3 regions of the Arthrobacter sp. CMU6 genome follow, and region 1 is predicted to be linked to each of the others. Evidence: riboswitches for the same ligand, from Rfam matches in the RefSeq annotation. Region 1 holds a riboswitch; each other region holds the start of a gene.

Region 1 (9,482 bases):
CATCGGAATCCGCAACCCCGAAAAAGCTAGCCGCCGCTGACGGCGATTCCCGCCGCGGCCGCAGCCAGCCCCAGCAGCAGGTTGGCGAGGATGTTGGCGGCGGCGGCGAGGTAGCGCCGTTCACTGGCCAACCGCACTGTGGCAGTGGTCCAGGAACTGAAGGTGGTCAGCCCGCCGGCGAACCCGGTGGCCAGGGCAGCGTGCCATTCGGGGCCGAACACCGAGGTGAGGCCCGCGGACAGCCCGATCACGAACGAGCCGGCCACGTTGACCAGCAGGGTAGCCCAGGGCCAGTGCCGCCGCGGCGACGGGAACCCGGCCAGCCAGCCGTCCACGGCGAACCTAAGGAGGGCGCCGGCGATGCCGAAGAGGCCCACGAGGAGCGCCGTCACGGACGCACCCCACGCCCGGCGCTCAGCATCCTGCCGGTCCGCCAGCCGGCTGCTGCTGCCGCCAGCCCCAAAAAGACAGAGAGTCCTACGTAGAGGAGTGCCAAGCCGGGGAACCCGGATCGGGTCAGCCGGTCGGTGGAAAACACGACGGCGGAAAAGGTGGTGAAAGAGCCCAGCAGGCCCGGCCCGATGGCCGCACGGAGCCAGAACGCGGTCTGCGGCCGCGCGATCCAGATGGTGGTGAGGGCCGCCAGCACAAAGCTGCCAACGATGTTGATGCCCAGCGTAGCCCACGGCAGGCCTCCCGGCTGGTCCGGGAACAGCAGACCCAGCACGTACCGGAGCTCCGTGCCCAGCAGCCCGCCGGTGGCCACGGCAGTCCAGACGCGCCACCCGTAGCCGGAGCCCGTCCTGGAAGCAGCGCCGGTGCGGCCGGCCACGGGAACCCGCACCTGTGCCTACAGGCCCGCCATGCGGCAGCCGGGATGCGCGGAGTCGCTTTGGATCCACAGCGCTGATGCCACTTCGTCGGCGAGGTCAACGTCGCGGCTGGTTCCGGGGGAACCGATGCGGACCACGAGCGCACCGCCGAAGGGCTTGCGGCCGCGTACCTCGACGTCGGCGTCGAGGCTGATCCTTTCCGCGGCCAGGTAGCGCAGCAGTTCCGGGTTCTCGTCGCTGATCCGGGTGATCCTGCCGGTGTGGCCGTCGTCGAGTTCGATCATCCGGTGGGCCGACGGCATTCGGACGGTTCCGTCAGCCGTGGGGATGGGATCGCCGTGCGGGTCCCGTGACGGGTTGCCCAGCCGGGCTGCCAGCCTCTCAATGAACGTGTCCGAGACCGCGTGTTCCAGCTGTTCGGCCTCGTCGTGGACTTCGTCCCAGCTGTATCCCAGGTCCTTGACCAGGTAGGTCTCAATGAGCCGGTGCCGCCGGACCATGGAGAGCGCAAGCCGGACGCCCTGGGGTGTGAGGGTGATGGCGCTGTACGGCTTGTGGAGGACCAGGCCCTGGTCCTTGAGCTTGCGCACCATTTCGGAGACTGAGGAATTGGCCACGCCGAGGCGCTGTGCAAGCTGCGTGGACGTGATGGGCTTGTCCTGCCATTCCGTGAAGGAATAGATGACCTTAACGTAGTCCTCGATCGAGGAGGAGGGCGTACTGGTCTTCACAGGTTCAAGCCTACCTGCTGCCACTAGGGCGTTCCGCCCGGACAGCCCGCCAGGTCTGGGTGAGGTAGGGGAGCTGCAGCAGTTCGCCCTCGGCATGCCCCAGATGTTCATGCAGGTACCAGGTCAGGTTTCCGGTCACCTTGGCTCGGGTGGCGTCATTGGCTGCGAGGTAGTAGCTGCGGGACTTGGCCAGTTCCAGGATGTCGTCCGGGGTGACAGGATCCTCCCACCGGGTCAGGTGGCTTTCCAGGGAGGTGAATTCCGGACCGATTTTGGGGCGGAAATCCGGCTTGTGCACGTCCCCGGCGTGCATGATGCGTGACAGCCGGTGGACCCACGGCACTGATGTGTCCAGCTGGTTCCAGATCAGGCCCAGCACACCGTGGGGCCTGAGGATCCGGGAGATTTCCGTGCTGGCCCGCAGGGGGTCGCACCAGTGCCACGCCTGCGCAACGGTGACCACATCGAACGACGCGCCGGGCAGCCCGGTCTCCTCCGCGGTCCCTTCCAGGGCTTGAACCCCGGGGTAGGAGCCGCTGAGCTGTTCCAGCATGTCCACGGAAGGGTCCACCGCGCTGACGCTCAGGCCGCGTTCCACCAGCAATGCCGTGAACTTACCGGTTCCTGCGCCGAGGTCGGCAGCGGTGTGGGCCTCGGGTGGAATGAGCCAGTCAGCGGAATCGCCAGGGTACCCGGGACGGACGCGGTGGTAGTGCTCGCCGCCGTCCTGAAAGCTCTGCCCAAGCTCCTGCCGCCGCCCGTGATGAAGTTTGGGACCGCCCCGTGCCACGCACAGTCTCCTTAGCCCGACGTCGAAAATTACCTTTCGAATTTACCGTACGGAGACCGCTGCCGTAGCAGGCCGGGGTGGCGTCCTAGTTCGGGTTGGCGTCCGGGGCCGGGGTGGCGATTAGTCCTGCGTGCAGGGTGCGGCGCCGGCGGTGCCGGGGGTGTTGGGTGCCCACTCGGGGTACGTGCGTGTGTCGTTCGCCGGAACCCAGCGCCCGGCGTCCACCACGTAGTCCCAACCGAGCCCGGAGCGGCGGAGCTCCTCAATGCCGGCGAGCAGCCGCTGGGCGTCCTCGAGCCGGGATCCCACGCCAAAGCTGGCGCGCAGCGAACCCGACGGGAGGCCGAGGCGCTTCAGCAGCGGGTGCGCGCAGAAGCGGCCGTCGCGCAGGCCCACGCCGTGTTCGGCCGACAGGTAGGCGGCCACCAGGCCGGCGTCGTACCCCTCCACGGAGAAGTTGACCACGCCAATGGCGTCGTCCGGGTCGCTGTCGGCGAAGATCTGGTGGACGGTGACGCCGTCGATCCTGCGCAGCCCCTCGACGAGGAAGGACCGGATGGCGGCTTCGTGGGCGTGCCAGTGCTGCGGATCAAGGGCAGCGATGACCTGGGTTGCCCGGGCCAGGGTGGCAGCGCCGAGCACGTTGGGTGAGCCGCCCTCGTGGCGGGCGGGGCCGGTGGCCCAGCTGACGCCGTCGAGCCTGGCCTCGCTCACCGCGCCGCCGCCGGCGAGGTGGGGCGTGCCGGCATCGAGCCAGTCGGGGCGGCCGATCAGGACGCCGGCCCCGAAGGGGGCGTAGAGCTTGTGGCCGGAGAAGGCGAGATAGTCGACGTCGTCCGCGGCGATGTCGATGCGGCGGTGCGGCGCGAGCTGCGCGGCGTCCACCACGATTCGGGCGCCGTATTCATGGGCCAGCGCGGCGAGTCGGCGGATGGGAAGGATTTCGCCGGTGACGTTGGAGGCGCCGGTCACCGCAAGGAGGCTGACATCGCCGTGCTCGAGTTCGGCGCGCAGGCTGCTGATGGTTGCTTCCAGGGTTTCCGAGGCCACCACGCTGCGGTGCGGCACGCCCTGCCACGGCAGCAGGTTGGCGTGGTGCTCGATGTCCAGGTACAGGACTTCGCCGGTGTGGTGGTGGTTCTCCACGGGCAGGCAGCCGGCCAGGAGGTTGAGGGAGTCGGTGGTGTTCCGGGTGAAGATGACGGCGTCATCGGCGCGGCCGCCCACGAACTCCCGCACGATGCTCCGCGAGTTCTCGTACACGGAGGTGCTGATCTGTGAGGCGTAGCCGGCGCCGCGGTGCACGCTTGCGTAGTACGGCAGGATCTCGTTGAGGTACGCAGAAACCACTGACAGAGCAGGCGCGGAGGCGCCGTAATCGAGGTTGGCGTAGCGGACGTGGCCGCCCTGGATCAGCGGAGCCTGGATTTCCGCGCCGGTGACGGCGGCCAGGGGGCGGCCGGCGGCGGCGAACCGGCCGTCCAGCACGCCGGCGTCGGTGGTGGAAGAAAGGATTGCAGCTGTCATGGGACCTCACTGAGAAAGGACCCCGCGTGACAGGGATCCGCGCTTGCCGGGTCCGTTCCGGATCGGCCTGGTCGTCACCCGGGGCACCCCACCGCGAATGGAGGGTTGCCGGCCAGCTAACCGGGGTTTAGCGCTGGCACTCGTGACCTGTTACGAGACTAGGACATCCGGACCGGCGATGAAAAAGCCGATCAGGAATGTTAAGCGAAATATTACGCAGCCCGGATATCCGGCGTTCGGCCGAATAAACGACGGCGGACGCCACCAAAAGTGGTCGTCCGCCGTCGTAATGTTCAGCGCTAAGGCGCCGGGGCAGGGGTGGGGAAACTAGAGTAAATCGTCCAGTTGCGGGTTCAGGCGCTTCAGGACTTCCGAGTGCAGGATCGAGTTGGTGGCCAGCGCGTTGCCGCCGAACGGGCCGTCAGTGCCTTCGAGGGAGGTGAAACGGCCGCCCGCTTCCGTCACGATCGGCACCAGTGCCGCCATGTCGTACAGGTTCAGTTCCGGTTCGCAGGCGATGTCCACCGCGCCTTCGGCCACCATGCAGTACGACCAGAAATCGCCGAACGCGCGGGTGCGCCACACCTCCTCGGTGAGCTGGAGGAACTCATCGAGGTTTCCGCGGTCCTTCCAGCCGCCGAGGCTGGAGTAGGACAGCGAGGCGTCGGCGAGGCTGGACACGTTGGACACCTTGAGCCTCGTGGCGGCGGCCAGGGAACGGCCCGAGTAGGCGCCGGCGCCCTTGGCGGCCCACCAGCGCTTGCCGAGCGCAGGGGCGCTGACCACGCCCACGACGGGTTCGCCCTCGTCGACGAGGGCGATCAGCGTGGCCCAGACCGGCACCCCGCGGACAAAGTTCTTGGTGCCGTCGATGGGGTCGATGATCCAGCGGCGGGAACCGTGGCCGGAACTTCCGAACTCCTCACCGAGCACGGCGTCGCGGGGACGGGAGCGGGACAGCTGGCCGCGGATGGACTCCTCGGCGGCCTTGTCCGCATCGGTGACCGGCGTCAGATCAGGCTTCGTCTCGATCTGGAGGTCCAGCGCCTTGAACCGGCTCATGGTCTGGTCGTCCACGGAATCGGCCAGCACATGGGCCAGACGCAGGTCATCGTTGTACGTTGAAGCGGGTTGGGTCATGGTTCCAAACTACCCTCAAAGGCCCCGCCGGGCGGGGAGGCAGCTGCCGGGCTGCGCCGGGAAAGGCTAGCCGACGCTGCCGAGCTCCTTGGTTTCCTGGGCCTCCATGCGCGGGTCGGTGCCCAGCAGGCGGCGCAGGGACGCGAGCCTGGCTGCTCCCGTGGGGCCGGCGTGACCGGCCGCGACCCATGCATCAACGCCGCAGTTGACGGAGGTGGCGTCGTGCTTGCAGCCGCGTTCGCAGGCCTCGGTGCCCGGCTCAAGGTCGGGGAAGGAGCGCAGGATGCGGTCCGGGTCGACGTGGGCAAGTCCGAACGAACGGATGCCAGGCGTGTCGATGATCCAGCTCCCGGCCGGGGCGTCAGCGAGCTTGAGGGCAAGGGCCGACGACGACGTGTGCCGTCCCCGGCCCGTGACGGCATTGACACCGCCGGTGGCGCGTTCGGCCCCGGTCAGCGCGTTGACCATGGTGGACTTTCCGACGCCGGAATGGCCCAGCATCACGGTCACCTTGCCGTCCAGGTGCGCGCGCAGTTCGGACACGGCGGCAACGTCGAGCCGGGCGGAGAGGCCGTCGTCTGACCGTGCGTCGATGCCCGATGCTTCCGAGTCGGCAGTGCGGCTGATGATGACCGGAAAGTCCAGGTGGCGGTAGTTGTCCAGCAGTTCGGTGGGATCTTTGACGTCCGCCTTGGTGACCAGCAGCAGCGGTTCGATCCCGGCGTCGTAGGCTGCCACCAGTGCCCGGTCGATGAAGCCGGTACGGGGTTCCGGGTTGGCGGCGGCGACCACCACCACCAACTGGTCCGCGTTGGCAACAACAGCGCGCTCCACCGGATCGGTGTCGTCGGCGCTGCGGCGCAGCAGGGTCTTGCGGTCCTGGATTTTCACGAGCCGGGCGAGAGTGTCCGGCGCGCCGGAGACGTCGCCCACGAGGGACACGAAGTCGCCCGCCACCACGGGGGAGCGGCGGAGTTCCCGGGCCCGGGCGGCGATGACCGTCCGCTCGTGGCCGGAGTCCTCGCCCACGACTGCTGTGTAACGTCCCCGGTCAACGGTGATGATCCGTCCGGTGACGGCGTCCTCGTGGCTGGGGCGGTCCTTCGTCCGGGGCCGGGAACCCTTCTTGTTCGGGCGGATCCGGACGTCGGATTCGTCCCAGGAATCAGTGCTGCGTGCCACCGGCGGTCCCTGCAGTGTTGGTCACTGCCGTGTTTGTAACGGCGCCGATCCGCTGGCCGAGCATGTCCGCCCACAGCTTGGGGAAGTCCGGCATGGTCTTGGACGTCGTGGCGATGTCCTGCACTTCCACGCCCCTGACCGCCAGGCCGAGGATCGCTCCGGCCGTGGCCATCCGGTGGTCAGCATAGCTGTGCACGACGCCCGCGTGCAGTTCCGCGGGCCGGATGATGAGGCCGTCGACGGTTTCCTCGGCATCGCCGCCGAGACGGTTGATCTCCGTGACCAGAGCGGCGAGCCGGTCCGTCTCGTGTCCCCGGAGGTGCGCAATGCCGCTCAGCCGTGAAGGGCCGGAGGCCAGTGCGCACAGTGCGGCTACGGTGGGTGCCAGTTCGCTGGTTTCGGCGAAGTCGGCGCCTTTGATTTCACTGCCGCCGGTTACCGTCAGGGTGCCGTCCTGCAGGGTGACTTCTGCCCCCATGTCGCTGAGGATGCTACGCCACATGTCGCCCACCTGCGTGGTGTGTTCGGGCCAGTCCGGAATCCGCACCGTACCGCCTGTGGCCAGGGCAGCGGCCAGGAACGGGCCGGCGTTGGACAGGTCCTGTTCGATGCGCTGGTCGAACGCACGGATTGGGCCGGGGCTGACAATCCAGTGCTTGGGTGTGGAGTCATCCACCACCACGCCCACCCCGCGCAGCACGGCGACGGTCATATTGATATGGTCCAGGCTTGGCACCGTGCTGCCGGAATGTTCCAGATGCAGGCCGTCCGAGAACCGCGCCCCCACCAGGAGCAGGGCGGAGACGAACTGCGAGGACGCGCTGGCGTCAATGACGAGGTGCCCGCCGCGGACCTGCCCCGTTCCTTCAACGCGGAAGGGCAGCGAAGCGGGCGTTCCGCCGTCCTCTCCGCCGACGGTTACGCCGAGGCCCGCAAGCGCCTCGATGATGGTCCCCATCGGACGCTCCCTGGCGTGCGGATCGCCGTCGAAAACGGTGGCTCCGGTGCGCAGGGCCGCCAGCGGCGGAACAAACCTCATGACCGTTCCCGCAAGGCCGCAGTCGACGGCGACGTCGTCACCGCCGGAGTTGGCCGGAATTGGCGTCACCTCAAGGTCCGGGCCGAAGGCGCCGTCGCCCGGCACCTCCCGGATGTCCGCACCCAGCTGGCGCAGGGCCGCGATCATCAGCGCCGAGTCGCGGGAATGCAGCGGTGCCCGGAGCCGGGACGGCCCGCTGGCCAGGGCAGCGAGCACCAGGTACCTGTTGGTCAGCGATTTTGAGCCCGGCACGCGGACCGTGGCGTCAACCGGATGCTCCGCAAACGGCGCAGGCCAGTGCGGAGCCGCGCCGGGGTTTTCAGCGGACGCGCCCATGGGTGATGCTGTCATTCCTGCTTATACCCCTACCGCGTGGTCAACAGCCTTGCGGACTGCTTTGTCGGCCCTGTGCAGTTTCTTGCCGGTGGTCTTGCGTGCGTCGGCGGCGAGGTGGCTCGCGGTCTTCCGCGCGTCGGCAGCGAGGTGCTCGGCACGCCAGGCCAGGCCGGGCTTGCCGGCGGTGTCCACCGCGGCGAGCAGTACACCGCCGGTGAGGGTGATGTTCTTGAGCAGCTGGTTGCGGCGGGCTTCCCGGCCCTCCTTGGTGCTGATGTCGGCGCTGCGCCATTCAACGAAGGCGTTCAGTGCCGAGATGACGGCCAGCACCGAGGCCGCCAGGCGCGCAGATTTGCCAAGCGCGAAGAGGACGCCGGCACCCACCTGCGTTCCGCCGATGATCCGTGCCAGGACCTTTTCGTCCGTCTGGAACGGCAGGGCCTCAGAGGCGCGGCGCAGGAGGGGCGACAGTTGCTGCGCGGTGTCGTCCGCATTCCTGAGCTTGTCCGTTCCGGCGAGGATGAAACTTGAGGCCAGCATCGGCCGGGCAAAAAAGCGGACAACGGACATGAATTTCCTCCTGGATGGCCGAGCCGCGGTGGCCGCGGCGGAGTCGGTTCTAGTCTTGCACTTTTGCGGAATATTTGCCCACCGCGCGTCGTTGTGCAGTTCAGACCGGAAGCGGTATGCAGGCGGCGACCTGTGCGGTTTCCGGTGTTCAGCGGCGGCTGGGGATGGCCGGAGCCGGCAAGAGCGCGGACAGCAGCATGAACGTGTCCTTGTCAGGTGGGTCTTAACCGGCGGAGTGGAGATGGAGCGTTGACTTTGGTGAAGGAAGCTGTGGGGGTGCGAAGTCCCGCCAGGATGCGGCCGTTTGTGGTGCCTGAAGCCGACGCGCTTGAGGCAGGCAGTGTCTTCCCGGGCCAGGAGGGGTTCCCCGGCCCGGACTACGGTACGGCACGCCGTCGGGGGCGGCCGGCGCCGATCAAAGTAGACTTGAAGGCAATGAGCACCGTGGATCCGGCCGTACAGGCCACACAGGAGGACGCCGCCAACGGCATCCCGGAGAATGGCACGTCAACCGCCGCTGAAGCGGTAGTGGATATTGACGTCGGTTCGGAGAGCGCCGAAGCGCGCCGGGCCCGGTTTGAGCGCGACGCCATGCAATACGTGGACCAGCTGTATTCGGCGGCCATGCGCATGGCGCGGAACCCGGCCGATGCCGAGGACCTCGTGCAGGAGGCGTATACCAAGGCGTTCTCGGCGTTCCATCAGTACAAGCCGGGCACCAACCTCAAGGCCTGGCTGTACCGGATCCTGACGAACACCTACATCAACCTGTACCGGAAGCGGCAGCGGGAACCCCTGCAGTCCAATTCGGACACCATCGAGGACTGGCAGCTTGCCCGCGCCGAGTCCCACACGTCCAGCGGTCTGCGCTCGGCGGAGGCCGAGGCTTTGGACCACCTGCCGGATTCCGACGTGAAGCGGGCCCTGCAGGCCATCCCCGAGGAGTTCCGGTTGGCCGTGTACTTCGCCGACGTCGAGGGCTTCGCGTACAAGGAAATTTCGGACATCATGAACACCCCCATCGGCACTGTGATGTCCCGGCTCCACCGGGGCCGGAAGATGCTGCGGGACATGCTGGCGGACTACGCCGCCGACCGGGGATTCAAGGCTGCTGGTGACGCCACGGCGGTAACGGAAAGCAACAAACAGGAGAACGGGAAATGAGCGACTGCCAGGGATTGGGCGATTGCGATGACACAAGGATGCAGCGCATCTACGAGTACCTTGACGGAGCTTTGACCCGCAGCGACCTTGCGGAGATCAAGCACCATCTCGATGAGTGTCCGGAATGCGCCCAGCAGTACGATCTTGAGTGCGTCATCCGGAAAGTGGTG
Region 2 (9,482 bases), on a different contig from region 1:
ATGGCATCAACCTATGACGTGGTCATTGTGGGCGGCGGGATTGCCGGACTGTCGCTGGCCTCCGCGCTGGCCGGCAAGTGCAGCGTTGCCCTCGTGGAGGCGGAACAGCAGTTGGCGTACCACACGTCCTCGCGCTCGGCCCGGCAGCTCATACCCAGCTACGGCCCCCCGGTGGTGCAGGAACTCACCGTCCGCACGCTGGAGCTCATCGCGGCGGACGACGCCGGACGGCCCCGGCCCGTGCTGACGCCCCGGAGCTTCCTGCTCATCGGCGACGAAGAGACGGTGCGGGCCGAGGCCAGCGGCGAGATGCGCCTGATCAGCCACGGGGAAGCGCTCGGGCTGTGCCCGGCCCTGAAACCGGAGTCCTTCTCCGCCGCCGGCCTGGACACGGGGTCCTTCGGGTGCGACGCCCCGGTGCTCCTGGAAGGACACCGGGCGCGTGCGGAGGCTGCCGGCGTGGACATCATCACTGGCGCCCGCGTCCACTCCGCCCAGCGGCTTGGATCAAGCTGGGAGATCGGCGCCGGGCAGGAAGGCTTCTCCGCCGGCGTCCTGGTCAACGCGGCCGGCGCCTGGGCGGACGAGCTGGCGGTGCTGAGCGGCGTCGAGAAGATCGGCCTGCAGCCGTACCGGCGCACGGCCGCGATTGTCGGCGTCGGCCATCCGCTGCCGGAGGGCAGCCCCATGGTGGCAGCTGCCGATGACTCCTTCTACTTCCGCCGGGAAGGCAGCGACGTGCTGATCTCGCCGTCGGAACACGTGGCCAGCCCGGCGGAGGACGCACGTCCCCGTCCCGGGGACGTGGAGCGGCTCATCTCCCGGCTCAACACGCTGACGACGCTGGAGATCGGCCCCGTCCGGACGGTCTGGACAGGCCTGCGCACCGAGGCGGCCGACGGCGTCCCGGTAGTGGGGTTCGACGCCGAGGCCCGCGGATTCTTCTGGCTCGCCGGCCAGGGCGGCTACGGGTTCCAGACGTCGTCCGGCATCGCCGAACTGGCCGCGGCCCAGATCCTGGCGGGTCCGGATGCCGCTGCCGGGCAGGAAACCAGTGCCGGACGGGAAACGGGCGCCGGTCCGGTATCCCGGACGGCGGATGCCCTGGCCGCGACGCGCTGGTCCATCCGGCGCTGAAGAATGGATCCATGAGCACCCTGATCACCAACATTGCCGAACTGATGACCCAGGACGCGGAGCACCGTGTCCTCAAGGACGCGGCAGTGGTGATCGAGGGCGAACGGATCTCCTGGATTGGCCAGGCATACGCCGCCCCGGCGGCCGACGACGCCGTCGATGTGGGCGGCCGGGCCGTGCTGCCCGGCTGGGTGGACTCCCACACGCACCTGATTTTTGCCGGGGACCGGACGGCCGAGTTCGAGGCGCGGATGGCGGGGCAGGAGTACAGCGCCGGCGGCATCGCCGTCACGACGGAAGCCACCCGGAACACCGGCGACTACGACCTCACCCGGCTGGCGCAGGGGCGCGTCGCCGAAGCAGTGTCGCAGGGCACGACGTACCTGGAGACGAAAACCGGCTACGGTCTGGACGTCGAGCAGGAGGCCAGGAGCGCCCGGATCGCCTCGACCGTGGCGGACGAGGTCACCTTCCTGGGCGCCCACCTGGTGCCGGCCGGGGTTGACTCGGATGAGTACACCAAACTCGTCTGCGGCCCCATGCTGGACGCCGCCCGCCCCTACGTCCGCTGGGCCGACGTGTTCTGCGAACGGGGAGCCTTTTCGGAGGAGCAGTCCCGCACCGTGCTGGAGGCCTGCCGCGGCGCCGGGCTGGGGCTGCGGGTGCACGGCAACCAGCTGGGGCACGGCCCCGGGGTCCGCCTCGCGGTGGAGTTCGGCGCAGCGAGCGTGGACCACGTCAACTATCTTTCGGAGCAGGACATCACCGGCCTCGCCGCCGGCTGGTCCGGCTGGGACGCCGCCGCAGGAACAGGCGTGCGGGGAACAGTGGCCACCTGCCTGCCGGCCTGCGACCTTTCCACCCGCCAGCCGCTGGCCCCCGGCCGGCAGCTGCTGGATGCCGGCGTCCCCGTGGCGCTCGCGTCCAACTGCAACCCCGGCACGTCCTACACGAGCTCCATGGCATTCTGCGTCACCACGGCCGTCCTGCAGATGGGCCTGAGTGTCCATGAGGCCGTCCGCGCGGCCACGTACGGCGGCGCCCTGGCGCTGCAGCGCGAGTCCGGTAACGACGTCGACGGCGAACGCGCGGTGGGCTCCATCGCCGTCGGACACCGGGCGGACCTGCACGCCCTCAACGCCCCGTCCGCCACCCATCTCGCCTACCGGCCGGGGATGCCGCTCACCCACGCCGTTTGGCGCGCCGGGGTGCGCGCACGGTAGTGTCAGCCGGGGCCATCGGACGCCTCCTGTGACGCAATGTGATCATTAGAGGTCTGATATAATCAGAAAACGTCATTTCCTGATGGCGTTTTTGATCTGAAAGGCCCTGCATGACCCGCACCGACCGACTGACGGCCATCCTCGATCTCCTTGCCGAAGCCGGCCAGGTGGAAGTCGAGGAGATCGTCACCCGGCTCGGCGTATCACCGGCGACTGCACGGCGTGACCTGGACAGCCTGGCCAAGCGGCGGCTGCTGACAAGGACCCGCGGCGGTGCCACCACCGGCGCACTGGCCTACGACCTGCCGGGCAGGTACAACCGGGACGACCACGCCGTGGCCAAGCAGGAGATCGCCCTGGCGGCCTCGGCACTCATCGCCCCGGGCATGGTGATCGGGCTCTGCGGCGGCACCACGAGCACTGCCCTGGCACAGATCCTGGCCACCCGCGAAGACCTCAACTCGCCGTCGAACCAGCCCACCCTCACGGTGGTCACGAATGCCATCAACATCGCCTCGCAGCTTGCCGTCCGGCCCAACATTAAAGTGATGGTGACAGGCGGCATCCTCAACACGCGCTCCTATGAGCTCGTTGGCCCGTACACGGACATCATCATGCAGAAGGTCGTGCTGGACATTGCCTTCATCGGGGTCAATGGCATCGACGCCGAGGTGGGTCCCACCAACACCGGCGAGGCCGAGGCAACGGTCAACGCGCTGCTGGCCAGCCGGGCCAGCGTTTCCTACGTAATTGCGGATTCCTCGAAGGTGGGCCGCCGGGCGTTCGCCACGATGGACGGCTACAACTTCACCCGGCTCATCACCGACTCGGGCATTTCGGCGGCAGACAAGGCCGCCTTTGAGGCGCGGGGCACCGAAGTGATCGTGGCCGGGGCCTAGAAAGACGGCACTTGGTTCGCAGGCAGCCAGGCCCCAGCCCTGGAGGCGCGTTTTAAAAAATCACCGGCGGGGCGTCCAGCACCGTCTCGTCCACCCGCCGGTCCACCCACTGGGTGAAGGGCGTGTCGAGTTCGTACTTGCCCAGGCTGTTGCGCACCAGCATGCGGATTTCGGCGTTTTCGGGGTTGTTCAGCGACTCGAAGTACTCCACCGACCAGTGGAACCAGCGCATGCAGAACAGGCGCATGGTCAGCCCGTGCGTGACCAGCAGGGCGTTGGGGGAGTAGTCCGGCTTGGACCAGTGCCGGTACAGGGTCTCCATGAAGGAGGAGATCCGGTCGTACACGTCCGAGCCCGACTCGCCCTCCCGGAAACGGTAGAAGAAGTGGCCGTAGGCGTTGCGGAGTTCCTTCTGGTCCTCGATGTCGCCCGAAATCTGGAAGTTGGCCCAGTCCTGCTCGCGCAGCCGCGGCTCCTCGATGACCCGCTCCGTCAGGGAGCCAAGGTTCAGTGCCTCGAGGGTCTGGTGGGCGCGGAGATAGGGAGAGACGTAGACGCTCACCTGCCGTCCGTCCAGCTCACGGCGGATGCGCTCCCCGGCGGCCTTCGCCTGCTCCAGCCCGAGCTCCGTCAGCGGAATCCGGTAATCGGGCACCCTGTTGTAGATGGAGGTATCCGCGTTGGCCGCCGACTGGCCGTGCCGGATCATGATGATTTTCCCGGGAGCGCTCATAGTTCCCCAGCATAGGGTCAGCCCGCGGCCGGACAGGAACCGGCAGGCTGACAGTACGCAGGAACCGGCAGCTGACAGGAAAGTACCAGCAGGTGGAGGCAAGATAGGAACATGTTGGTTCCCTCCCGCCGTCGGCTGCGGTTTGAAGTGTGGATTGTCCTGGGGTTGTCGCTGGGGCAGTCCGCCGTCTATTCCGTGGTGCAGCTGCTGGACAAGATGACCCGGGCACCGCTGGCGCAGGGGACGTCCACGCTGAACAGGTCACAAAGCACGCGCGAGTACTTCGACCTGACCTACCAGCTGCTGGACATCATTTTCGCCCTGGTGCCCGTCCTGCTGGTGATCTACTTCATGACAGACCAGAGACGGGCGAACTCCGGGTCCGGCCATGACGCCGGTTCGGCGTTCCAGAAGCTGGGCTTCAACTTTGCCCGACCCGGAAAGGACCTGCTGCAGGGGCTCGGGCTGGCTGCCCTGATCGGCATCCCGTCGCTGGGCCTGTACGCGGCCGGCCGTGCCCTGGGCATCACGACGGCGATCATCCCCAGCGGCCTGGACGCCTACTGGTGGACGGTGCCCGTGCTGATCCTGTCCGCCATGCGCCATGCGATCGTGGAGGAAGTCATCGTGGTGGGCTACCTGCTGGACCGGTTCTCCAAGTTCGGCTGGTCCACGTCGCTGGCGATCTTTGTCTCGTCAATGCTCCGCGGCAGCTACCACCTCTACCAGGGGTTCGGGCCCTTCATTGGAAACGCCATCATGGGCGTGGTCTTCGCCTGGGTCTACACCAAAACCCGCCGGGTGATGCCGCTCGTCATCGCGCACGCCCTGCTGGACATTGTCGCGTTCGTGGGCTTCAGCCTGTTCGGCAAGGCCGTCGGGCTGGGCTAGTCGTCGTGGGGCCAGGTCCTGGGCTGGTGATCCTGAGGGGCTGGTGATCCTGAGGCTCTCGTGATCCTGAGGGGCTGGGTACAGCCGTTAAAAATGATTCGGCCGCCATCGGCGGGTGGCGTCGTTGGCACCCGCTGATGGCGGCCGAAGTGAAGGGCAGGAAGTGCGTCAGATTGTGACGGCGCCCGCTGCGGTTTCGAACGTGACGGAGAGGATTCCCGGCGTGCCGTGCGGGGCCACCCAGTTCACCGCGACATCCTCAAGCGGCCGTTCAACGGGCTCGCCGAGCCACTCGGTCACACGCTCGGCAGAGCCCGCAATCGTGAGGCTGGACATCTTCACATTGCTGTCATAGGCGTTGGACGGGTGCAGTCCCGGATCGCCCTCCCACTTGAGCATGTACGGAACCTGCGGGTCCGCGATCAGGCCCAGGATGCCGATCTGCTTCCAGACCAGCTCCCGGCCGTCGGGGAACTTCCGGTTGCCGTTGACGGCGGAGCGGCCAAGGCGCTCCTCGAACGGGGCGAGGTCGTCCACTTCGACGCACCAGCCCATCCAGCCGCCGCCCGCCGCGGACCTGGCCCGGACGGCCTGGCCGAACGGCGCCTTGTCCGACGCCGGGTGGTTCAGGACCTCAACAACCTCAAGGTATTTGTGGCCGGCCAGCGGAATAATCATGTTCCGGGTCCCAAACCGGGGGTGCACTCCGCCCTTAACGGCTTCGACGCCGAGGGCAGAGGAGATACGTTCGGTGGTGGCCGCGAGGCCATCGTGTTCACAGGCGTAAGAGACGTGATCCATGCGCATGCCCTCATCTTGGCACTTTGTGACGGGGCTCTCAGCTTAGGGTCTCCTAACTTGGAAAAAAGTCCATACTTTGACGAAGTTCGTCACAAAGCTGTGCGCGTAACAGTGCGGTTCCTACACTGATCGCAGTCATGAGTGCCAGCGAAAAAAGCCCCGGCTCGCTGGCCGGCAACCCTCCACCGCGGCGGGGTGCCCCGGGTGAGGACCTGGCTGCGCGGCGCCCGCCGGGCGGCAAGCGCGGGCCTGTGCCGGGACCAGCACATGCCCCTTGAGCAGAGGAGCCTGCATGTCCAACGCATGGTCGTTCGAAACCCGCCAGATCCACGCCGGCCAGGTGCCTGACAATGCCACCGGTGCTCGGTCGTTGCCGATCTACCAGACGACGTCGTTCGTCCTCCCGAGCGCCGAAAGCGCGGCGGACCGCTTCGCGCTCGCCGAGATCGCGCCCATCTACACCCGGATCGGCAACCCGACCCAGGACGCCGTTGAACAGCGGATCGCCAGCCTGGAAGGAGGGCTCGCCGCGCTGCTCCTGAGCTCCGGCCAGGCCGCAGAAACGTACGCCATCCTCAACATCGCCGAGGCCGGCGACCACGTGGTGGCAAGCCCCAGCCTCTATGGCGGCACCTACAACCTGCTTGCCCACACCCTGAAGAAGTTCGGCGTGTCCGTCACGTTCGTGGCCGACCCGGACAACCTTGAGCAGTGGCGCGACGCCGTACAGCCCAACACCAAGCTCTTCTTTGCCGAGGTGGTGTCCAACCCCCGGCAGGACGTCCTGGACATCGAAGGCGTTGCCCGGACCGCGCACGAGGCCGGCGTTCCCCTCATCGTGGACAACACCCTGTCCACGCCGTACCTCATCAGGCCGCTCGAGTGGGGCGCGGACGTCGTGGTGCACTCGGCCACCAAGTACCTGGGCGGGCATGGTGCCGCCATTGCCGGTGTCATCGTGGATTCGGGCAACTTCGACTTCGGCAAGGACCCGGAGCGCTTTCCCGGCTTCAACACGCCGGACCCCACCTACAACGGCCTGGTCTACGCCCGCGACCTCGGCGCGGACGGTGCCCTGGGAGCCAACCTGTCCTACATCCTCAAGGCGCGGGTCCAGCTGCTCCGCGACCTGGGTTCCGCGGTGTCCCCGTTCAATGCCTTCCTCATTGCGCAGGGCCTGGAAACGCTGAGCCTGCGGGTGGAGCGCCACGTGGCCAATGCGGTGGCGGTGGCCGGCTGGCTGGAAGCCCGCAGCGACGTGGAGTCCGTAGCCTACGCCGGGCTGCCGTCCAGCCCCTGGTATGAGCGCGGCCTGAAGTACGGGCCCAAGGGCACCGGCGCGGTGGTGGCCTTTACGGTGGCCGGCGGGGCTGAGGCAGGCAAGCGCTTCGTGGATGCCCTGGAGCTGCACTCCCACGTGGCAAACATCGGTGACGTGCGCTCCCTCGTCATCCACCCGGCGTCGACCACGCACAGCCAGCTGACGCCGGAGCAGCAGAGCGTGGCTGGGGTGGCCCCGGGCCTGGTGCGGCTGTCCGTCGGCCTGGAACACATCGATGACATCCTGGCCGACCTCGACGCCGGATTCCGCGCCGCGAAAGGCGCCTGATTTCCGGTGCCGCGGGTGGAACTCCCGGCCCGGGCGGCGGGCCGGGAGTCACACAGCCGTCACATTCTTCGCGAAGATGTCCGCCTGTTTCGTAAACTGGGCAACAGGTCATGAGTGCCAGCGACAGCCCCGGCTTGCTGGCCGGCAACCCTCCTTCCGCGGTGGGGTGCCCCGGGTGAAGACCTGGCCTGCCGGACAGCTGCCGGCGGGCAAGCGCGTAGAAGAGGTTTACCCATGACGATTTCTGTCAGCAGCACCGACTTTCCGGCCGCCGGGGCTCCGCACGGCACTGCTTTGAACGGCACCGTTCCCGGCGGTACAAATCAGGATGGCGGCCGTACGAGTCAGGATGGCCGCGGTACCACTGAGGATGGCACAGTCCGGTATGTCAACATCGGCAGCCTGGAGCTGGAGGCCGGAGGCTTCCTGCCGGACGTGACGCTGGCCTACGAATCCTGGGGAACGCTCAACTCGGACGGTTCCAACGCGATCCTCGTTCAGCATGCCCTCACCGGCAGCACGCACGTCACACGGGGTGCCGGAAACGAGGAGGGCTGGTGGGAACAGCTCGCAGGGCCCGGTGCGCCGGCGGACACTGACAGGTTCTTTGTCATTTCCATCAACATCCTGGGCGGCTGTTACGGGTCCACGGGACCGTCGTCGACCGCCCCGGACGGCAAACCCTGGGGTTCACGCTTTCCGCTGGTGACGCTCAGGGACTCCACCGTCGCCGAGGCGAGGCTTGCCGACCGGCTTGGCATCACGAGCTGGCACGCCGTGGTGGGCGGATCCATGGGCGGCGCCCGCGCCCTCGAATGGGCCGTGACCTTCCCGGAGCGTGTGCGCCGCTGCGGTGTCATCTCGGTCGGCGCCAGGAGCACGGCTGAACAAATCGCCTTCGCCCAGGCGCAGACCCTTGCCATCCGGCAGGACCGCCATTTCAACGGCGGTGACTATTACGGCGGGCCCGAACCCGCGGAGGGCCTGGCGCTCGCGCGGCGGATCGCGCACATCACCTACCGGTCTGCCTACGAACTGGATTTCCGGTTCGGCAGGAACGCCCAGACCCCTGAAGAGCCGTTGCAGGCCGAAGCCCTGGCGGGCCGCGGCCGGTACCAGGTGGAGAGCTACCTCGACCACCAGGGCAACAAGCTGGTCCGGCGCTTTGACGCCAACAGCTACATCGCCCTCACGGAAGCACTCATGAGCCATGACGTCACCCGGGGACGGGGGACACTCAAGGAAGCCCTGGCGCGGGCCTCCGCAGACTTCTTCGTTGCCGCCGTGGAGACGGACCGGCTGTACTTTCCCGCCCAGTCGCTGGAACTCGCCGAGGCCCTGCCGGGGAATGTGGATGTCCACATGATCGATTCGCCGATCGGCCACGACGGGTTCCTCACGGAGATCGGTCAGCTGAACGCCCAGCTCAGGGCTCACCTCCTCAATTGATGCGCGCCGCCGCTCGGCCGGAACCCGACCGTGGCCGGGGCCACGCCGGTGCCTCCACGGCGGCCGTCTTCCTGCTGTGGCGCGGCGATGCCGGTTCCTCCCTGTGCATTTATGCAGATGTGCCCTGCACTATTTGGCGTTGAGCTTGCGTCTTCGGCAGACCATACTCGTTGAATCCGGCGTTCGTGGTGCGCATCACACCCGTTCGCCACCGACTGGTCCCCGTGGTGTCGAGGAAGACGCCGAAGGAGTTCGCAATGAGTACGGAAAGCTCCGCCGCAAGGCGTACAGAGGAAACCGATATCAAGGCCTCAGGCCTGAAGAAAGTCGTCACGGCGTCCATGGCCGGCACCGTGGTGGAGTGGTATGAGTTCTTCCTGTACGCCTCGGCTGCCACCCTGGTCTTTGGCAAGACATTCTTTCCCAATGCCGGCACGGAGCTGGATGGCATCATCGCCGCCTTCCTCACCTACGCCGTTGGCTTCGTTGCCCGCCCGATCGGCGGCATCGTCTTCGGCCACTTCGGCGACAAGTTCGGCCGCAAGCAGCTGCTGCAGCTGAGCATCATCCTGGTGGGCGTCTCCACCTTCCTGATGGGCTGCCTGCCGACGTTCCAGCAGATCGGCTACTGGGCACCCGCGCTCCTGGTCTTCCTGCGGTTCGCCCAGGGCTTCGCTGTCGGCGGCGAATGGGGCGGCGCGGTCCTCCTCGTGGCAGAGCACAGCCCCAGCAAGTCCCGC
Region 3 (9,482 bases), on a different contig from region 1:
CGATTGCGGCCGCGGCCGCACGCTTGTCCTCGAACGGTGCGGAGATTGCGAGGACGATTCCATTGGGGGCCTTCAGCCGGAACCGGAACTGGGACTCTGCATCAACAAAAACTTCAAATACTCCGGCCATGGCGGTCCTTCCGGTCAGGGAGGCTGCGCGCAGCGTCTTCGCGGCCGCAGCCCCGAACGCATCGCTGCGTCTGTCCTTGGGTGGTGCTGAACCAACAGGGGTTTCATCGGTTCATCGGTGTTATTCGAGTCTGCCCAGTGCGCACGGAGCCTCACAAGACCATCCGTGTAAACCCTGGGTAAACCCTGCCTGCCCACCCACTAAACCGCGCCGCAGCCTCGTTCTCAAGGACAGCCGAAACGAACGGACGCGCAGCACAACCCACGTTCAAAGCCCGCCATGGGAAGTAATAGCCGGACGACGAAGGGCCGCAAAAACTCAGATCTGCTTGAGAGCCTGCTCCAGGTCCGCGATGAGGTCATCCGCATCTTCCAGGCCCACGGACAGCCGCACCACCCCGTCGCTCAGTCCGATCGCGGCGCGTCCTTCGGGCCCCATGGCCCGGTGCGTTGTGGTGGCGGGGTGGGTGATCAGGGATTTGGCGTCGCCCAGGTTGTTGGAGATGTCAATGATTTTCAGGGCGTCCAGCAGCGCAAAGGCGGCTTCCTTGCCCGACTGGCCTGCCGTCGTCGCAAGCTCCAGCGTCAGGACGGTGCCGCCGGCCTTCATCTGCTTGGCCGCCAGTTCGAACTGTGGGTGCGATTTGAGCAGCGGGTACTTGACCCAGTTGACGGCGGGCTGGGTCTCCAGCCATTCGGCCAGGCGCAGCGCCGTGGCGGAGGAGTGGTTCACGCGGAGCGCCATGGTCTCCAGGCCCTTGGTGAGCACCCAGGCGTTGAACGAGGAAAGCGCCGGGCCGGTGTGGCGCATGAGCTGCTTGACCGGCCCGTCGATGAATTCCTTGGTGCCCAGGATGGCGCCGCCCATCACCCGGCCCTGGCCGTCGATGTGCTTGGTGCCGGAGTAGACCACCACGTCGGCGCCCAGGTCTCCGCAGCGCTGCAGCAGCGGGGTGGCGAAGACGTTGTCCGCCACCACCTTGGCGCCGGCGGCGTGGGCGAGCTCGCTGACCGCTGCGATGTCCACGATTTCCTGCATGGGGTTGGACGGGGATTCGAAGAAGACGGCCGTGGTGGGCACCGAGAGGGCCACACGCCACTGCTCGAGGTCCGGACCGTCCACGAACACGGTCTCCACACCCCAGCGCGGCAGGATTTCGTTAAGGATCACGAAGCAGGAGCCGAACAGGGAACGGCTGGCGACCACGCGGTCCCCGGCCGCGAGCAGCGCGCCAAGGGCGGTGAACACAGCGGACATGCCGGACGCCGTCGCAAAGCATGCCTCCGTGCCTTCCAGCAGCCGGAGCCGTTCCTGGAAGGTGGCCACGGACGGGTTGCCGTAGCGCGAGTAGACGAAGCGCTCATCCTCGCCGGTGAAGGCGCGTTCGGCGGCAGCGGCGGACTCGTAAACAAAGCCGGAGTTCAGGAAGACAGGCTCGGTGGTCTCTTGGAAATTGGTGCGGTCAAGCCCGCCGCGGACGGCCTGGGTGTCCGGGCTCCAGCCGGCGGCGTCGTGATTAAAGGTCAACTTAGTTCTTTCCCAGGTTCGTCGGCAGGCCGCGGTTCTTCCAGCCGTTCACGGTGCGCTCACCGTAGCGGTCGGGTTCGCCCTCGAAGCCTTCGAGGACGTTGTAGGCGGTGAAACCGGCCTGGGTGGCGGCGATGGCCGCGGCGATGGAGCGCTGGCCGGAGCGGCACAGGAACAGCAGCTCCACCCGGGTGTCCTCAGGCGCCTGCTGCTTCAGCTGCTCGATGAAGTCGGGGTTGGGAATGCCGCCGGGAAAGGTCCACTGGATGAACAGCGGATCATTCCGCTGATCGTTCGCGGACGCGGTTTCCGGGATGCCGATGTGCGCCCATTCACCCTCGGTCCGCACGTCCACCAGAACGGCACCCTGCTCGAGCCTGGCCCACGCGTCCTGCGGGGTGAGGTCTCCGGCGTAGCTCATGCGTGGCCCTCGTAGGCTTCTTCGCTAAGGTCGTCGTCGGAGTCCAGCCGGTCCACGGCGGTGGCGACGGCAGCATCTGCGGACGCGATGGCGGCAGGCAGGATGAGGGCCTGGGCCACGATGACAGTGGTGCCGTTGAAGGTTGCGGCAGGGCTGCCGTGCAGGACGTATCCCTCGGCCAGGGCGGCCGAGATGCGCTCACAGAATGCGCGGTCGTCCGGACCCGTGACCAGGCGGTAGGACAGCTTTTCCTCAGGTTTATCCTGCTGGGACGGCAGTGTTGCAACGGTGGGGGCGTCTGACATGACGGATCTCCTTTTCTCACGCTTGCAGCTCGAAGTGGTCGATATGCCGAGTATTCACCTGAGGCACCCCGCCGTGGAAGGAGGGTTGCCGACCGGCCAGTCAGGGCTTAATGCCGGTACTCATTACTCCCCAAAAACGTAACACTGACGGCGGCGGTGCGCACCGCCGCCGCCGTCATCTTCCGTAACGCATCCGGACACTGCCGGTCAGGGCAATCGACGCGCTGCGGTTACAAAGCCGGTGGCCGGGAGGATAATGACGGGAGATGACCCGCCGTAACGCCGGATGAAACCAGGCTGCAGTGAATGATTCGCCCGCGAATACAGTGACTCCCATGCTGCACTTTGGATGGTTTGTGGGCCATGGCTTCGGGGTTCAGGGCTGGGGGACGCCCGGCTACGGAATCGGTTATGACTGGAAGAAGCCCGCCCCCTACCAGCATGCGGTCCGGGAGTTCGAACGGGCCGGGCTGGACCTGTTCATCATCGAGGATTCGCTCACCGTCCCCGACACCTATGGCGGCAGCGCGGAGGTCTCGCTGGCGCAGGCGTCCTTTGCGCCGAAGCACGATCCGCTGGCCCTGGTGCCGTACCTGCTCTCCGCCACGGAGCACCTCGGTATTGTTCCCACCATCAGCGCCTCCTTCTATCCGCCGTTCACCGCCGCCCGGCTGCTGGCCACGCTGCAGCACTTCTCCAACGGGCAGCTGGGCTGGAACGTGGTGACCTCGGGCAGCGACCTCGCCGCGCAGAACTACGGGCTGGACCAGCAGATCGAGCACGACCTCCGCTACGAGAAGGCCGAGGAGTTCGTGGACGTTGTGCGCAAGCTCTGGCGCAGCTGGGAACCGGACGCCATCCTTGAGGACACGCAGGCAGGCATCTTCGCTGACCACACCAAGGTCCGGCCGATCCACCACGACGGGGAGTTCTTCAAGGTCCGGGGACCGCTGAACACGGCGCCGCTGCCGGAGGAACCGGTGCTGGTGCAGGCGGGGGCATCGCCGCGGGGCAAGGCCTTCGCCGGTGCGAACGCGGATGTTGCCATAGCCCTTGCCCGTGGCGTGGACGGCATGAAGGCGTATCGGGACTCCATCCGCGCCGAGGCTGCCGGGGCCGGCCGGAACCCCGACGACGTCAAGGTCCTGTTCGTCCTCAAACCCACGGTGACCGGTTCCCGGGCCGAAGCCGAGGAGCTGCGGGCTGCCCGCCGGGAGCTCACGCAGCGGGACATCGACAGCCAGCTCAACTCCATCTCCTATCTGTCCGTGATCGACTTCAAGCAGTTCGACCTTGACGAGCCACTCCCGGAGCTCAGCACCAACAGCAACCAGGGCACGCTGGAGCACTTCTCCAAGGCCGCGCCGCCGGGCTCCACCCTGCGGCAAATCCTGCAGGCCCGCAGCGGCGGCGCCGGCGACAGCATCATCGGCACCGCGGAGGAAATCGCCGACTACCTCGAGGAAACCGGGGCGGCAGTGGGCGGCGACGGGTTCCTCTTCTCCGGCTTCGTGGATCCGGCCACCATCCACGGCGTGCTGGACAGGCTGGCGCCGGTGCTTCGGAGCCGGGGACTGCTGCGGACGAGCTACGGCGACGGCGGATTCCGCCGGAACCTGCTGGACTTTTAGCGCCATGACAGGAGCCAGGGAGCACGACGGGCCGATGCCGGGCCTCCGGCACGGCACCTTCCTGATCGGCACGGCCCACATCCGTGCCGACGACGTGGCGGCAGCGGCCGCCGATCCCGGAGTCGAGGTGGTCCTCAGCGCCGAAGCCCTCGAGCTCGTGGGCCTCTCCCGTGAGGTGGTGCAGGCGGCCATCGATTCCGGCCACCGCGTCTACGGCCTGAACACCCTGCTCGGCTCCGGCCGTGACACGGCCGTGGAGCAGGAATCCATCCTTGACTTCCAGCTGCAGGTGGTGCGCTACCACCACAGCGGCGTCGGCGCGCTGCTGGACCGCGATGAAGTGCGCGCCCTCATCCTGGCAAGGCTCATCGGGTTCACCCGCGGAGGCTCGGGCGTGCGTCCGGAGACTGCCCGGTTCTACGCCGAGCTGCTCAACAGGGACGTGGTGCCGGCCGTTCCGCGCGACGGGTCCGTCGGCTCGTCGGACCTCACCCAGCTGGCGGCCGTTGCCGCCGTCGCCATCGGTGAGGGACAGGCGCTGACTCCCGACGGCGGCCTGCAGGACGGCGCGGAAGCGCTCACCGCCGCCGGGCTGGAACCGCTGGTCCTGGCGCCGGGCGAGGCCCTGGCGCTGGTCAGCGCCAACTCCTATTCGATCGGCGCCGGGGCGCTGGAGCTCCGCCGCCTCCGGTGGCTCGCCGATCTGGCGGACACCGCGCTGGCGCTGTCACTTGAGGCCACTGCCAGGTACGACGGCGGAGGGAACCTCAGCCCGTTCTCGCCGGCTGTGCAGTCTGCCAAGGCGGTGGACGGCCAGCGCGTCTCGGCGGCCAACGTCCGGCGCCTGGTGCGCGGCGGCTGGCTGGAGGATCCGCGGCGCCAGGTATCTGTCCAGGATGCCCTGTCCTTCCGCGCCGCACCGCAGACCCATGGTGCGTTCCGGAGCCAAGTGACGGCCTTGGCCGGGGCGCTCGAGGTGGAGCTCAACGGCAGGGGCGATAACCCCCTCACGGACATAGCCTCCGGCCGGATGGTGTCCGGCGGAAACTTCCAGCCCATGCAGCTGGCCCTGGCCTTCGAGGCGCTGCGGCTGGGGCTCGCACATGTGGGAATCAGCAGCGAGCGGCGGATCGCCAAGCTCTATCCGCCGCAGCGCCTGATCCGGCAGCTCAACCTCGAGGCGGCCCGGGCCGGCACCCCGCTGGCGTCCGAAGACCTGCCGGGACTGCTGTGGTACTCGGCCGCGGGATTGCTGGCGGAGCTGAAGTTCCTGGCGGCGCCAGCCACCCTCGGCGCCCCCACCCTGTCCGCGGACGTCGAGGACCACTCCACGCTTGCCCCGCTGGCCCTCCAGCAGCTGGAGCGCTCGGTGGAGGCCGCGGCCAATCTCCTCACCATCGAGGCGCTGACGGCCTCCTACCTGTTGGCGGAGGCACAGGACACGGATCTGCGGGAAGCGGAGACCCGGCGGCTGGGAGCAGCCACCGGCGCCGTAGTGGCGCGGCTGTCGGAGCTGCTGGCCGGGCAGCTGCCGGCGGCGGTGCTGGTTGACAGCGCGCGCGCTGCACTGGGGGAGCTGCTGGCAGGGCTGCCCGAATTACGGATACCGGACGCGGGTGGGCCGAATGGCTCCAGCCCGGATGATGGGGGAGGAGAATCATGACCACTGTGACAGGAAGCGGCAGCCAGCCAAGGCACGTGGTACCCATACTGGACCCGGCCGTGGACGCCGACGAGGTGCTGGCACGGGTGGGCAACACTCCGCTAGTGCCGCTGGACGTGCTGAGCCGCGGGCTGGGAAGCACCGTCTTCGTCAAACTCGAATCGGAGAACCCCGGCGGTTCCATCAAGGACCGGACCGCGTTGAGCATGGTCCGGGCGGCCGAGCGCAGCGGAGAGCTGCAGCCCGGCGGGACCATCGTGGAAAGCACCTCCGGGAACACCGGAATCGGGCTCGCCCTGATCGGGGCGCTGACCGGCCACCCGGTGGTGGTGGTCACGGGTGACTCCATTTCCTCGGAGAAGCTGGAGGCCCTCAACCGGTACGGGGCACGGGTGGTGTTCACCGACTGGAGCGCGCCCTCGGATTCGCCGGAGAACGCGCGGGCGGTGGCGGCCCGGATCACGGCCGAAATCCCCGGTGCCTGGCGTCCGCTGCAGTTCGACAATCCTGCCAACCCGCGGGCGCACTATGAGGGGACGGCGCCGGAGATCTGGGAGCAGACGGCGGGCCGGGTGACGCACTTCGTCGCAGGCGTGGGCACCGGCGGCACCATCAGCGGGAACGGACGGTACCTCAAGGAGAAGTCCGGGGGGCACGTGGAGGTGATCGGCGCGGACCCCTACGGCTCGGTCTACAGCGGCGGGCACCCCGGCCAGATCCTGGTGGACGGCGTGGGCAACTCCTGGCCCAAACCCGACTGGCCGAAGGTCTTCGACCGCGGCCTGCTGGACCGGTTCCTGCGGATTCCAAACGACGAGGTGTACACCACGCTGCACCGGCTGCTCAACGACGAAGGCCTGTCCCTGGGGCCGTCGTCGGGCCTGACGGTGGCGGCAGCACTCCGGGTGGCCAGGGCGGCGCCGCCCGGGTCAGTGGTGGTGGCGATCGCACCGGACACGGGCAGCAACTACCAGAGCAAGGCCTTCAATCCTGTGTGGCTGGCTGACAACCACATCCGCCTGGCCACGGATCTTGCGGAGGACTAGGTCAGGAGGCCGGGCCGCTGGTGGCCGTCTCGCTTTCGGAACGGATCCAGGCATTCCAGTCCAGCGGGTGGACGGAGGGCCTGCCCAGCAGGTAGCCCTGCGCAGCGGCCATGCCAAGTTCGGTCACGGCCTCGAGCTCCTCCGGCGTCTCCACGCCCTGGGCTCCGACCACGGCGTCAATGTACCGGGCCAGTTCGGCCATGGCCGCGGCCCTCAGGCGCTGGCCCGGGGAGTCCTCAATGCCCGCAATAAAACTCCGGTCCAGCTTGATGATGTCCGGGTGAAGTTCCAGGACCTGGTCCATGGACGTGAAGCCGACCTCGGCGCCGTTCACGGCGATCCGCAATCCGCGGCGCCGCAGCGGGGCGAGGGCGGCCGTCAGGGTTGGGTACTGCTCGAGGGGGACCGCGCCATTGAGGTCGATGACGATCCGTTCCATAGCCAGCTGGGAATGTTCCAGCAGTCCCGGGATCCTGGGGTCCGCGCATGTGGCGGGCGTCAGGTTCAGGGCGATGAACATGTGATCGGGCACCGCCTGCGCCGCAGAAAGGGCCCGGTGCAGTGCCGCGAGCTCAAGGTCGGTGCCCAGCCCCACGGACTCTGCCTCGTTGAACCAGTGGTCCGCGCTGGCACCGTCGTCGCTGACGAAGCGGGTCAGGGCCTCGACGCCGATCACGTGCCCTTCCGGAAGCCGGCGGATCGGCTGGAATGCGGTCATCAGCATCCTGTCGGCAAGGATGGCTTCAATCCGGTTCCTGCTGCGCCGCGTGAAGGGTACAGGCTCAGGCGCTGCCACGGCCTGGGATGGCTCGCCCACCGGGACGGCGCCGTTTTCGGCGTTGGCCAGCTCGGTGGTGGCGGTGAGGTGCTCGAGCAGCACGTGTTCGGGATTAGCCGGGTGGGCTTCGAGCAGGGCGCGCAGCTGGGCGCGGGTCCACGCGCTGGCCGGATCTGATTCGGCCAGCAGTTCAGTGATGATCTGGTGGGCTTGCCAGCGCACAGTCATCTCCCCCATGTCCGCCGGCTGCGCTGCCTTGGCCCCCAGGCCCGTGGGTAGTGAGTCCGTCAATGCGGGAAGGGAGTTCTCGTCCCAAGACATCGGCTATTCCTTTATGCGTACTCATTCCGGCTGAGCCCGGAACCAGACCGCGTGTCAGTACCCCTGCGGGTACGGGCAGTTGGCCGTGGAAGAAGACTACAACGCGGGGCACCGGCTTGTCCCGCATTTTTTTGAACGGTGCTATTTCGTTACTCGATGCCGGCAAACAGTTCGTTCAGCTCGGCGGTCAGCTGCTTACGGAGGGCCGGCGTGCCGATTTCGCGCCCGTCAATGTGATTGACCGGGGCCAGGAGGCGGATGCTGGAAATCAGCCAGACGGCGTCGGCATCCGCGAGGTCCTGGGGCTTCAGCGGGCCGTAGCCCAGTTCCCAGCCGGCGGCCTTGGCCGCGGCGAACAGGGCGCCCTGTGAGGTTCCGGGGAGAATGCCGCTGTCCAGCTGCGGCGTGACGAGTCGCTTAACTGTTGTGCCGTCGTCGTTCTTCTCCACGTTCGCCAGCAGCACGGTGGACGTGGGGCCCTCCAGCACGCGCCCGTCCGAGGATGTGAAGATGACATCATCCGCCCCCTGTTTGTGGGCATGGCGCAGCGCGGCCATGTTCACCGCGTAGGACAGGGTCTTGGCGCCGAGCAGCAGCCACGGGGCACGCTCGGCTGCATCGCTGTCGTACCCGCGGTCAAGGAGGATGACGTCGATGCCGGTCTCGCGCTGGCGCCGGCCGGCGGCTGCCACCGGGGACACCTGCACCCAGCAGGTGGGGGCGGAGGCGCCCTCGACGCCGCGGGTGACGATGAGCTTCACCACAGCCTCGTCCAGCTCCGGGGAGGAAGCGGGATTGTCGGAGCGGAACGCCGCGACCCCCGTCCCGACCGCACGGCGCCAGTGGTCCTGGCCCGGAATCTCCAGGTCCAGTGCCTGCGCCGACCGGTCCAGCCGGTCCAGGTGTGCCTGGATCTTCCGCGTGTGGCCGGCGACGGCGAGCATGGACTCGAACACCCCGTCACCGCGGGTGGCGCCCAGATCGGTGGCCATCAGCTGCGGCTTTTCGGGGTCGGCAAGCCGGCCGTTCTCATAGTCCGGATCCAGGAACACCAGCACTGTGTGGGAGGTACGAGAGGTCATGCCTCAAGCTTAGTGCGGCCGGTGCCCTATAGGCTGGCCTCACCGCTCCATACGGAATGGCTGCGAGGGTAAGAAATAACGGGGGTTTCATCTGTGTTGTGGCCATTTCCGCTTGCGGAAACACTGCCGGCCTGGCTGATCCTGCTGCTCAGCGGAGTGGACCTGGTCATCAGGGTGCTGGCCGTGGGCATCATCCCGGGCAACCGGCGGCCCACCACGGCCATGGCCTGGCTGCTGGGCATCTTCTTCGTGCCTGCCCTGGGACTGATCCTCTTCCTGCTCTTCGGCAACTTCAGGCTCTCGCGCCGCCGCACCGAGCAGCAGCAGCTGGTCAACGAGCGGGTCCGGGCTGGCAGCGCGGCGCTTTCCGACGTCGCCAGCGAGTATTCCGGCCCCGAATGGGTCCTCTCCGCGGCCGAACTCAACCGCCGGCTCGGGTCGATTCCCCTGGTGGACGGCAACCATGTGGAGCTGCTTCCCGGCTACCCTGACTCCATCCGCGCCATGACCGAGGCAGTCCGCAAGGCCAAGCACTTCGTCAACGCCGAGTTCTACATCATGAGCACGGACCACGTCAC

Evidence for each region. Region 1 has a riboswitch for S-adenosylmethionine ahead of AC5RWD_RS01925 (aminotransferase class V-fold PLP-dependent enzyme). Riboswitches for the same ligand answer to the same signal wherever they lie in the genome.
Region 2: it holds a riboswitch for S-adenosylmethionine, as region 1 does, so the genes downstream of both, AC5RWD_RS07080 (bifunctional o-acetylhomoserine/o-acetylserine sulfhydrylase) here and AC5RWD_RS01925 (aminotransferase class V-fold PLP-dependent enzyme) in region 1, are expected to answer to the same signal.
Region 3: it holds a riboswitch for S-adenosylmethionine, as region 1 does, so the genes downstream of both, AC5RWD_RS05860 (DUF1737 domain-containing protein) here and AC5RWD_RS01925 (aminotransferase class V-fold PLP-dependent enzyme) in region 1, are expected to answer to the same signal.

What each region holds. Positions count from the first base shown of each region.
Region 1 is NZ_JBNHFL010000002.1:114,928-124,409, forward strand. Features, by position in the region: gene AC5RWD_RS01900 (MFS transporter) at 1-40, shown strand, start outside; gene AC5RWD_RS01905 (fluoride efflux transporter FluC) at 27-392, opposite strand; gene AC5RWD_RS01910 (fluoride efflux transporter FluC) at 389-832, opposite strand; gene AC5RWD_RS01915 (metal-dependent transcriptional regulator) at 851-1,564, opposite strand; gene AC5RWD_RS01920 (class I SAM-dependent methyltransferase) at 1,575-2,354, opposite strand; gene AC5RWD_RS01925 (aminotransferase class V-fold PLP-dependent enzyme) at 2,475-3,881, opposite strand; SAM riboswitch class IV at 3,916-4,029, opposite strand; gene hisN (histidinol-phosphatase) at 4,209-5,021, opposite strand; gene rsgA (ribosome small subunit-dependent GTPase A) at 5,088-6,203, opposite strand; gene aroA (3-phosphoshikimate 1-carboxyvinyltransferase) at 6,187-7,578, opposite strand; gene AC5RWD_RS01945 (DoxX family protein) at 7,600-8,148, opposite strand; gene AC5RWD_RS01950 (sigma-70 family RNA polymerase sigma factor) at 8,584-9,312, shown strand; gene rsrA (mycothiol system anti-sigma-R factor) at 9,309-9,482, shown strand, end outside.
Region 2 is NZ_JBNHFL010000007.1:163,062-172,543, forward strand. Features, by position in the region: gene AC5RWD_RS07050 (NAD(P)/FAD-dependent oxidoreductase) at 1-1,137, shown strand; gene hutI (imidazolonepropionase) at 1,149-2,360, shown strand; gene AC5RWD_RS07060 (DeoR/GlpR family DNA-binding transcription regulator) at 2,471-3,259, shown strand; gene AC5RWD_RS07065 (histidine phosphatase family protein) at 3,312-3,992, opposite strand; gene AC5RWD_RS07070 (CPBP family intramembrane glutamic endopeptidase) at 4,104-4,883, shown strand; gene AC5RWD_RS07075 (VOC family protein) at 5,052-5,690, opposite strand; SAM riboswitch class IV at 5,818-5,934, shown strand; gene AC5RWD_RS07080 (bifunctional o-acetylhomoserine/o-acetylserine sulfhydrylase) at 5,977-7,293, shown strand; SAM riboswitch class IV at 7,400-7,515, shown strand; gene metX (homoserine O-acetyltransferase MetX) at 7,528-8,742, shown strand; gene AC5RWD_RS07090 (MFS transporter) at 9,000-9,482, shown strand, end outside.
Region 3 is NZ_JBNHFL010000006.1:52,203-61,684, forward strand. Features, by position in the region: gene AC5RWD_RS05845 (YegP family protein) at 1-130, opposite strand, end outside; gene AC5RWD_RS05850 (O-succinylhomoserine sulfhydrylase) at 449-1,657, opposite strand; gene AC5RWD_RS05855 (rhodanese-like domain-containing protein) at 1,659-2,078, opposite strand; gene AC5RWD_RS05860 (DUF1737 domain-containing protein) at 2,075-2,383, opposite strand; SAM riboswitch class IV at 2,397-2,511, opposite strand; gene AC5RWD_RS05865 (NtaA/DmoA family FMN-dependent monooxygenase) at 2,719-4,014, shown strand; gene AC5RWD_RS05870 (aromatic amino acid ammonia-lyase) at 4,049-5,677, shown strand; gene AC5RWD_RS05875 (PLP-dependent cysteine synthase family protein) at 5,674-6,723, shown strand; gene AC5RWD_RS05880 (EAL domain-containing protein) at 6,725-7,822, opposite strand; gene AC5RWD_RS05885 (aminodeoxychorismate lyase) at 7,972-8,904, opposite strand; gene cls (cardiolipin synthase) at 9,001-9,482, shown strand, end outside.